Regions from separate parts of the Kitasatospora sp. NEAU-CNBT7 genome, predicted to be linked through region 2. Evidence: riboswitches for the same ligand, from Rfam matches in the RefSeq annotation. Region 2 holds a riboswitch; the other holds the start of a gene.

Region 1 (4,401 bases), on a different contig from region 2:
CGCGCCCCGGTCGCGCAACACGTCCCGCAGGTTGGAACCGGGCACGTACTCCATCGCCAGGAAGACGGTCTGGCCGTCGGCGCCCTGGTCGAAGACGTTCACCACGTTGGGGTGGGCCAGCCGGGCGATGGCCTTGGCCTCGCGGATGAACCGGGCCGTGAAGTCGCTGTCGCCGACCAGCGACGGGTGCATCACCTTCAGCGCCACCACCCGGTCCAGCCGGGTGTCCAGCCCCCGGTAGACCGTGGACATCCCACCGGCGGCGACCCGCTGCTCGATCCGGTACCGGCCGTCGAGCAGCGTTCCGATCAGGGGGTCGCGCAGCGTCATGTCCACCAGAGGAGTGTAGAGGCGCAGGCCCCGGGCGGGCCCGGGGCCTGCCCGTCGCGGGCCGGTCTGTGCCGAAGTTGAGACCCGGTCAGAACGCCGGGCGCTCCCGCACGTCCAGTTCGGCCCGGCCGGCCATCGCCGAGGAGGCCTCGGCGTGGAACCGGCGCGGGATCCGCCCGGCCCGGTGGGCGAGCCGCCCGGCCTCCACGCCCCGGCGCATCGCCTCGGCCATCAGCACCGGGTCCTGGGCCCGGGTCACCGCGGAGGCCAGCATCACCGCGGCGCAGCCCAGCTCCATCGCCAGCGCCACGTCGGAGGCGGTGCCGGCGCCCGCGTCCAGCACCACCGGGACGCCCGCGTTCTCCACGATCAGCTGGAAGTTGTGCGGGTTGCGGATCCCGAGGCCGGAGCCGATCGGCGAACCCAGCGGCATGATCGCCGCACAGCCGACGTCCTCCAGCTTGCGGGCCAGCACCGGGTCGTCGTTGGTGTACGGCAGCACCGTGAAGCCGTCGTCGACCAGCGTCTCGGCGGCGTCCAGCAGCTCGATCGGGTCGGGCAGCAGGGTCCGCTCGTCGGCGATCACCTCCAGCTTCACCCAGTCCGTGCCGAGCGCCTCGCGGGCGAGCCGGGCGGTCAGCACCGCCTCCCCGGCGGTGAAGCAGCCGGCCGTGTTGGGCAGCACCCGGATGCCGTTGCGGGTCAGCACGTCGAGCACCGACCCCTGGGTGCCGGGGTCGACGCGGCGCATCGCGACCGTGGTCAGCTCGGTCCCGGAGACCAGCAGCGCCTGCTCCAGCACGTCCAGGCTGGGGGCGCCGCCGGTGCCCATGATCAGCCGGGAGGTGAAGGCCGTCCCGGCGATGGTGAGAACGTCGTCCGCCACGGCGCTCAGCCGCCCTGGACGGCGGTGAGGATCTCGACCCGGTCGCCGGCGCTCAGCACCGTCGCGGTCCACGACCCGCGCGGCACCACCGCCTCGTTGAGCGCCGCGGCCACCCCCGAGGGCGCCTTGCTCAGCTGGGCCACCACCTCGGCCAGCGTGGTCGAGGCGGGCAGCTCGCGGGGCTCGCCGTTGACGGTGAGCGGAATCTGGTTCATGACGGGACCTCTGCGGTGAAGCGGCTGGGGGAGAAGGGGGCGGCGAGTCCGGGCAGCACACCGGTGGCCAGCTGCTCGGCGATCAGATCGGCGGTGACCGGGGTGAGCAGCACGCCGTTGCGGTAGTGGCCGGTGGCGGCGGTGAGGCCGGGCAGTGCGGTCGGGCCGAGCAGCGGGGCGTTGTCGGGCGAGCCGGGCCGCAGCCCGGCACCGGTCTCCGCCAGCGGCAGCTCGGTGATGCCGGGGATCAGCTCGTGCGCGTCGCGCAGCAGCTCGTACACGCCGCCGGCGGTGACGGTGGTGTCGTGGCCCAGCTCCTCGCTGGTCGCCCCGATCACCAGCTCGCCGTCGGCCCGCGGCACCAGGTAGATGTGCTGCCCGCGCACCACGGCCCGCACGTTGCGGGACAGGAACGGCGCGTACGGCTGCGGGATCCGCAGCCGCAGCACCTGGCCCTTGACCGGACGGACCGGCGGCAGCACCCCGGCGGGCAGCCCCGGCAGCAGGTGGCTGCGGCAGCCCGCCGCCAGGACCAGCTGCCCGGCGGTGAGCTCGGAGCCGTCGGCCAGCCGGACCCCGGTGGCCCGGCCGTCCTCGACCAGCAGCGCGGCGGCCTCGGACCGGTGCAGCAGCACGCCCTCGCGTTCGCACGCGGCCAGCAGGGCCTTCGCCAGCCGCCGGCCGTCCACCTGGTGATCGCCCGTCACCTGCAGCCCGCCGCGCACTCCCGGGGCCAGCATCGGCTCGAGCTTGCGGCACTCGCGGCCGGTCAGCCAGTGCGACTCCAGTCCGAGCCGCTGGTGGAAGGCGAGCAGCTCGCGCAGCTCCTCGCGGTCGTCGGAGTCCAGCGCCACCGCCAGCGTGCCGGTCCGGCGGTAGCCGGTGTCCAGGCCGGTGGCGGCGGTCAGCTCCGCGGCGAAGTCGGCGTACCGCTCGTTCGACGCCATCCCGAGCCGCAGCAGCGGCTCCTCGCCGTACTGCAGCTCCGTGACCGGCGCCAGCATGCCGGCCGCGACCTGCGCCGCCCCGCCGCCCGGCGCCGGGTCGACGACAGCGACCGCCAGTCCGCGCTGCGCCGTCCGCCAGGCCACGCCCAGGCCGATGATCCCGCCGCCGATCACCAGCACGTCGGGCGTGCGCGCCGCCGGCGTCCCGGCCGCAGATGTCCGTGCCAAAGTCGGTAACTCCCTTCGCCGGCATGACCCGGATCAGGTTCGGACGGTCGCAGGCCGCACCAGCCCGCCTCTCAGCCCGGTGCACCGGGCTCCCGTGTGAGGTGCCCGTCCACCATAACGCCGGGCGCCGCCCATCCCGAAGGTGCGTACGGAGGGTGGACACCCCGCTGGATAGGCTGACCCGGTGGTCGAACTGAAGAGAACCGGACGAGTGGTCGTGGTCGGGGCGGGCATGGCGGGCGCCCAGGCCGCCCTGGGCCTGCGGCGCGGAGGCTGGGAGGGCCGGATCTCGCTGCTCGGCGACGAGCCGCACCGCCCCTACGACCGGCCGCCGCTCTCCAAGAACGTGCTGCTCGGCCAGGCCGACAGCACCGCCTTCGACATCGACTGGGACCACCTCGGCATCGACCTGCTGCCCGGCCGCCGCGCCCTCGCCCTCCACCCCGGGGTGCTGCACACCGACGCCGGCGAGCTCCCGTACGACGGCCTGGTGATCGCCACCGGCGCCGCCCCCCGGCCGCTGCCCGGCGCCCCCGGCGCCCGCCTGCTGCGCACCCTGGACGATGCCCTCGCGCTGCGGGAACGGCTGCGCCCGGGCGTGCGGCTGGTGCTCGCCGGGGCCGGCTGGATCGGCGCGGAGACCGCGACGGTGGCCCGGCAGCTCGGCTGCGAGGTGACCGTGGTCGAGGCGGGACCGGCCCCGCTGGCCGGAGCGCTGCCCGGACCCGTCGGCGCGGCGATGGCCGGCTGGTACGCCGCCGCCGGGGTCGACCTGCGCTGCGGGGTCGGCGTCCTGGCGGCCGAACCCGCGGCGGTGGTGCTCACCGACGGCACCCGGCTGGCCGCCGACGAACTGCTGGTCGGCGTCGGCGCCCGTCCCGCCACCGGCTGGCTGGCCGGTTCCGCGGTGGAACTCGACCCCGACGGCGCGATCCTGGTCGACGACCGGCTGCGCACCACCGCCCCCGGCGTGTGGGCGGTGGGCGACTGCGTCTCCTACCCCTCGGCCCGCTCCGGCACCCGGCTGGCCGTCCAGCACTGGGACCACGCGCTGCAGTCCGGCGGCGCCGCGGCCGCCGTGATGCTCGGCGCCGACACCCCCTACGACCCGGTGCCGTACTTCTGGTCCGAGCAGTTCGGGCACATGGTCCAGTACGCGGGCCGGCACGCCGGTGCCGACGAGCTGATCCACCGCGGCTCGCCCGAGGAGGCGTCCTGGTCGGTGCTGTGGCTGCGTCAGGGGGCGCTGGTCGCGACCCTGTCGGTGGACCGCCCGCGCGACCTCAACCAGGCCAAGCGGCTGATCGACCGGGGTGCGGTGCTCGACCGCGCCCTGGCCGCGGACCCGTCCGTCCAGCTCAAGGCGGCGGCCGCCGGACCGGGGTCCTGACCGGGGGCCGGCCGGGTGGCCGACCGGGGGAGCGGCGGGGCCCGGCCGGGGAGGTGGTGCGCGAGGGCCTCGGGAGGTGGCAGGCTGGGGGCGTGAGCAAGATTGATCCCAAGATTGAAGCCCTTGTCCCCGCGTGGCTCTACCTGCCCGACATCTCGGAGCTGTGGGGGGTGCAGATCACCGAGGTCCGGGACCAGGTGAGGAACCGGACCCTGCTGGCCGTCCGCCGCGGCGAGAACAACTCGCTGCAGGTGCCCGCCGACTTCATCGAGCCCACCGGGCCGGTGAAGCACCTGGTCGGGACGTTGACCGTGCTGCGCGACTGCGGGCTCAACGACGAGGAGATCCTCGAGTGGATGTTCACCGAGGACCCGTCGCTGCCCGGCAGCCCGATCCAGGCGCTGC
Region 2 (4,401 bases):
CACCCCCCAGGGGCGCGGGGAACTGCGCGAGGTCGGAAGCGGATCACCGTTCAGCCGGGGTCGGTGACCGAGTTGCAGGTGGTGCCCTGCCGTTTCGCGCAGTTCCGCCCCCAGCCTTCGGCCGGGAGGTGCCCCCAGCGCCCCTATGGGTGCCCCCCGGCGCCCCTGAAATCCACCGCGCGTCCGCCGGGAGGTGTCAGCGGTTGCGGAGGCGGCGGGCGAGTTCGGCGGCGGCTGCGCCCGGGTCGTCGGCTGCCGTGATGGCGCGGACGACGACCACCCGGTCGGCGCCGGCCGCGAGGACCTCGTCCAGGTTGGTGAGGTCGATGCCGCCGATGGCGAACCAGGGCCGGTCGGTCGGCTGCTTCGCCGCGTACGAGACCAGCGAGAGCCCCGGTGCGTGGCGGCCGGGCTTGGTGGGGGTGGGCCAGACCGGGCCGGTGCAGAAGTAGTCGACGCCGGCCTCGGTCAGCGCGGTGTCGACCTCGGACTCGGCGTGGCAGGAGCGGCCGATCAGCACGTCGGGCCCGAGGATCGCCCGCGCCGCCGGCACCGGCAGGTCGTCCTGCCCGAGGTGCAGCACCTGCGGCCGGGCCGCGTGCGCCACGTCGGCCCGGTCGTTGACCGAGAAGAGCTTGCCGTGGCGGCGGGCCGCGTCGGCGAAGACCTCCAGGTACTCGAGTTCCTGCTTCGCCTCCAGCCCCTTGTCCCGCAGCTGGACGATGTCCACGCCGCCGGCCAGCACCGCGTCCAGGAACTCGGGCAGGTCGCCCTGCTCGCGGCGGGCGTCGGTGCACAGGTACAGCCGGGCGTCCGCCAGCGCGGTGCGGGGGTCGGCCGTCACAGCAGCATCGCCTGGGCGCGGCGCTTCACCTCGGTGCCCCGGTTCTCCCGCAGCGCCTGGATCGGGCTGCCGGGCAGCGACGGGTCCTCGGTGAACATCCACTCGAGGATCTCCTCGTCGTTGAGCCCGCAGTCGCGCAGCACGGTCAACGTCCCGACCAGGTGCTTCACCGGCCCGGTGGGCTCGATGAAGTCGGCGGGCACCTGCAGCGAGTTGTTCTCGCCGCGGCGGACGGCCAGCAGGGTCCGGTTCCTCACCTGGTCCCGGACCTCGGTGATCTGCACCCCCCACAGCTCCGAGATGTCGGGCAGGTAGAGCCACGCGGGGACAAGGGCTTCAATCTTGGGATCAATCTTGCTCACGCCCCCAGCCTGCCACCTCCCGAGGCCCTCGCGCACCACCTCCCCGGCCGGGCCCCGCCGCTCCCCCGGTCGGCCACCCGGCCGGCCCCCGGTCAGGACCCCGGTCCGGCGGCCGCCGCCTTGAGCTGGACGGACGGGTCCGCGGCCAGGGCGCGGTCGAGCACCGCACCCCGGTCGATCAGCCGCTTGGCCTGGTTGAGGTCGCGCGGGCGGTCCACCGACAGGGTCGCGACCAGCGCCCCCTGACGCAGCCACAGCACCGACCAGGACGCCTCCTCGGGCGAGCCGCGGTGGATCAGCTCGTCGGCACCGGCGTGCCGGCCCGCGTACTGGACCATGTGCCCGAACTGCTCGGACCAGAAGTACGGCACCGGGTCGTAGGGGGTGTCGGCGCCGAGCATCACGGCGGCCGCGGCGCCGCCGGACTGCAGCGCGTGGTCCCAGTGCTGGACGGCCAGCCGGGTGCCGGAGCGGGCCGAGGGGTAGGAGACGCAGTCGCCCACCGCCCACACGCCGGGGGCGGTGGTGCGCAGCCGGTCGTCGACCAGGATCGCGCCGTCGGGGTCGAGTTCCACCGCGGAACCGGCCAGCCAGCCGGTGGCGGGACGGGCGCCGACGCCGACCAGCAGTTCGTCGGCGGCCAGCCGGGTGCCGTCGGTGAGCACCACCGCCGCGGGTTCGGCCGCCAGGACGCCGACCCCGCAGCGCAGGTCGACCCCGGCGGCGGCGTACCAGCCGGCCATCGCCGCGCCGACGGGTCCGGGCAGCGCTCCGGCCAGCGGGGCCGGTCCCGCCTCGACCACGGTCACCTCGCAGCCGAGCTGCCGGGCCACCGTCGCGGTCTCCGCGCCGATCCAGCCGGCCCCGGCGAGCACCAGCCGCACGCCCGGGCGCAGCCGTTCCCGCAGCGCGAGGGCATCGTCCAGGGTGCGCAGCAGGCGGGCGCCGGGGGCGCCGGGCAGCGGCCGGGGGGCGGCGCCGGTGGCGATCACCAGGCCGTCGTACGGGAGCTCGCCGGCGTCGGTGTGCAGCACCCCGGGGTGGAGGGCGAGGGCGCGGCGGCCGGGCAGCAGGTCGATGCCGAGGTGGTCCCAGTCGATGTCGAAGGCGGTGCTGTCGGCCTGGCCGAGCAGCACGTTCTTGGAGAGCGGCGGCCGGTCGTAGGGGCGGTGCGGCTCGTCGCCGAGCAGCGAGATCCGGCCCTCCCAGCCTCCGCGCCGCAGGCCCAGGGCGGCCTGGGCGCCCGCCATGCCCGCCCCGACCACGACCACTCGTCCGGTTCTCTTCAGTTCGACCACCGGGTCAGCCTATCCAGCGGGGTGTCCACCCTCCGTACGCACCTTCGGGATGGGCGGCGCCCGGCGTTATGGTGGACGGGCACCTCACACGGGAGCCCGGTGCACCGGGCTGAGAGGCGGGCTGGTGCGGCCTGCGACCGTCCGAACCTGATCCGGGTCATGCCGGCGAAGGGAGTTACCGACTTTGGCACGGACATCTGCGGCCGGGACGCCGGCGGCGCGCACGCCCGACGTGCTGGTGATCGGCGGCGGGATCATCGGCCTGGGCGTGGCCTGGCGGACGGCGCAGCGCGGACTGGCGGTCGCTGTCGTCGACCCGGCGCCGGGCGGCGGGGCGGCGCAGGTCGCGGCCGGCATGCTGGCGCCGGTCACGGAGCTGCAGTACGGCGAGGAGCCGCTGCTGCGGCTCGGGATGGCGTCGAACGAGCGGTACGCCGACTTCGCCGCGGAGCTGACCGCCGCCACCGGCCTGGACACCGGCTACCGCCGGACCGGCACGCTGGCGGTGGCGCTGGACTCCGACGACCGCGAGGAGCTGCGCGAGCTGCTCGCCTTCCACCAGCGGCTCGGACTGGAGTCGCACTGGCTGACCGGCCGCGAGTGCCGCAAGCTCGAGCCGATGCTGGCCCCGGGAGTGCGCGGCGGGCTGCAGGTGACGGGCGATCACCAGGTGGACGGCCGGCGGCTGGCGAAGGCCCTGCTGGCCGCGTGCGAACGCGAGGGCGTGCTGCTGCACCGGTCCGAGGCCGCCGCGCTGCTGGTCGAGGACGGCCGGGCCACCGGGGTCCGGCTGGCCGACGGCTCCGAGCTCACCGCCGGGCAGCTGGTCCTGGCGGCGGGCTGCCGCAGCCACCTGCTGCCGGGGCTGCCCGCCGGGGTGCTGCCGCCGGTCCGTCCGGTCAAGGGCCAGGTGCTGCGGCTGCGGATCCCGCAGCCGTACGCGCCGTTCCTGTCCCGCAACGTGCGGGCCGTGGTGCGCGGGCAGCACATCTACCTGGTGCCGCGGGCCGACGGCGAGCTGGTGATCGGGGCGACCAGCGAGGAGCTGGGCCACGACACCACCGTCACCGCCGGCGGCGTGTACGAGCTGCTGCGCGACGCGCACGAGCTGATCCCCGGCATCACCGAGCTGCCGCTGGCGGAGACCGGTGCCGGGCTGCGGCCCGGCTCGCCCGACAACGCCCCGCTGCTCGGCCCGACCGCACTGCCCGGCCTCACCGCCGCCACCGGCCACTACCGCAACGGCGTGCTGCTCACCCCGGTCACCGCCGATCTGATCGCCGAGCAGCTGGCCACCGGTGTGCTGCCCGGACTCGCCGCCCCCTTCTCCCCCAGCCGCTTCACCGCAGAGGTCCCGTCATGAACCAGATTCCGCTCACCGTCAACGGCGAGCCCCGCGAGCTGCCCGCCTCGACCACGCTGGCCGAGGTGGTGGCCCAGCTGAGCAAGGCGCCCTCGGGGGTGGCCGCGGCGCTCAACGAGGCGGTGGTGCCGCGCGGGTCGTGGACCGCGACGGTGCTGAGCGCCGGCGACCGGGTCGAGATCCTCACCGCCGTCCAGGGCGGCTGAGCGCCGTGGCGGACGACGTTCTCACCATCGCCGGGACGGCCTTCACCTCCCGGCTGATCATGGGCACCGGCGGCGCCCCCAGCCTGGACGTGCTGGAGCAGGCGCTGCTGGTCTCCGGGACCGAGCTGACCACGGTCGCGATGCGCCGCGTCGACCCCGGCACCCAGGGGTCGGTGCTCGACGTGCTGACCCGCAACGGCATCCGGGTGCTGCCCAACACGGCCGGCTGCTTCACCGCCGGGGAGGCGGTGCTGACCGCCCGGCTCGCCCGCGAGGCGCTCGGCACGGACTGGGTGAAGCTGGAGGTGATCGCCGACGAGCGGACCCT

What was found. A riboswitch is a leader RNA that binds a small molecule or an ion and turns the genes downstream of it on or off. The one in region 2 is predicted to bind thiamine pyrophosphate.
Region 1: another riboswitch for thiamine pyrophosphate. It lies ahead of thiO (glycine oxidase ThiO); the one in region 2 lies ahead of thiO (glycine oxidase ThiO).

Annotation. Positions count from the first base shown of each region.
Region 1 is NZ_JBXQQB010000034.1:71,721-76,121, reverse strand. It holds gene pknB (Stk1 family PASTA domain-containing Ser/Thr kinase) at 1-330, opposite strand, end outside; gene AC2TEW_RS31935 (thiazole synthase) at 419-1,216, opposite strand; gene thiS (sulfur carrier protein ThiS) at 1,222-1,431, opposite strand; gene thiO (glycine oxidase ThiO) at 1,428-2,606, opposite strand; TPP riboswitch at 2,600-2,712, opposite strand; gene AC2TEW_RS31920 (NAD(P)/FAD-dependent oxidoreductase) at 2,791-3,996, shown strand; gene AC2TEW_RS31915 (Rv2175c family DNA-binding protein) at 4,089-4,401, shown strand, end outside.
Region 2 is NZ_JBXQQB010000012.1:199,875-204,275, forward strand. It holds gene thiE (thiamine phosphate synthase) at 197-844, opposite strand; gene AC2TEW_RS18435 (Rv2175c family DNA-binding protein) at 841-1,206, opposite strand; gene AC2TEW_RS18440 (NAD(P)/FAD-dependent oxidoreductase) at 1,299-2,504, opposite strand; TPP riboswitch at 2,583-2,695, shown strand; gene thiO (glycine oxidase ThiO) at 2,689-3,867, shown strand; gene thiS (sulfur carrier protein ThiS) at 3,864-4,073, shown strand; gene AC2TEW_RS18455 (thiazole synthase) at 4,079-4,401, shown strand, end outside.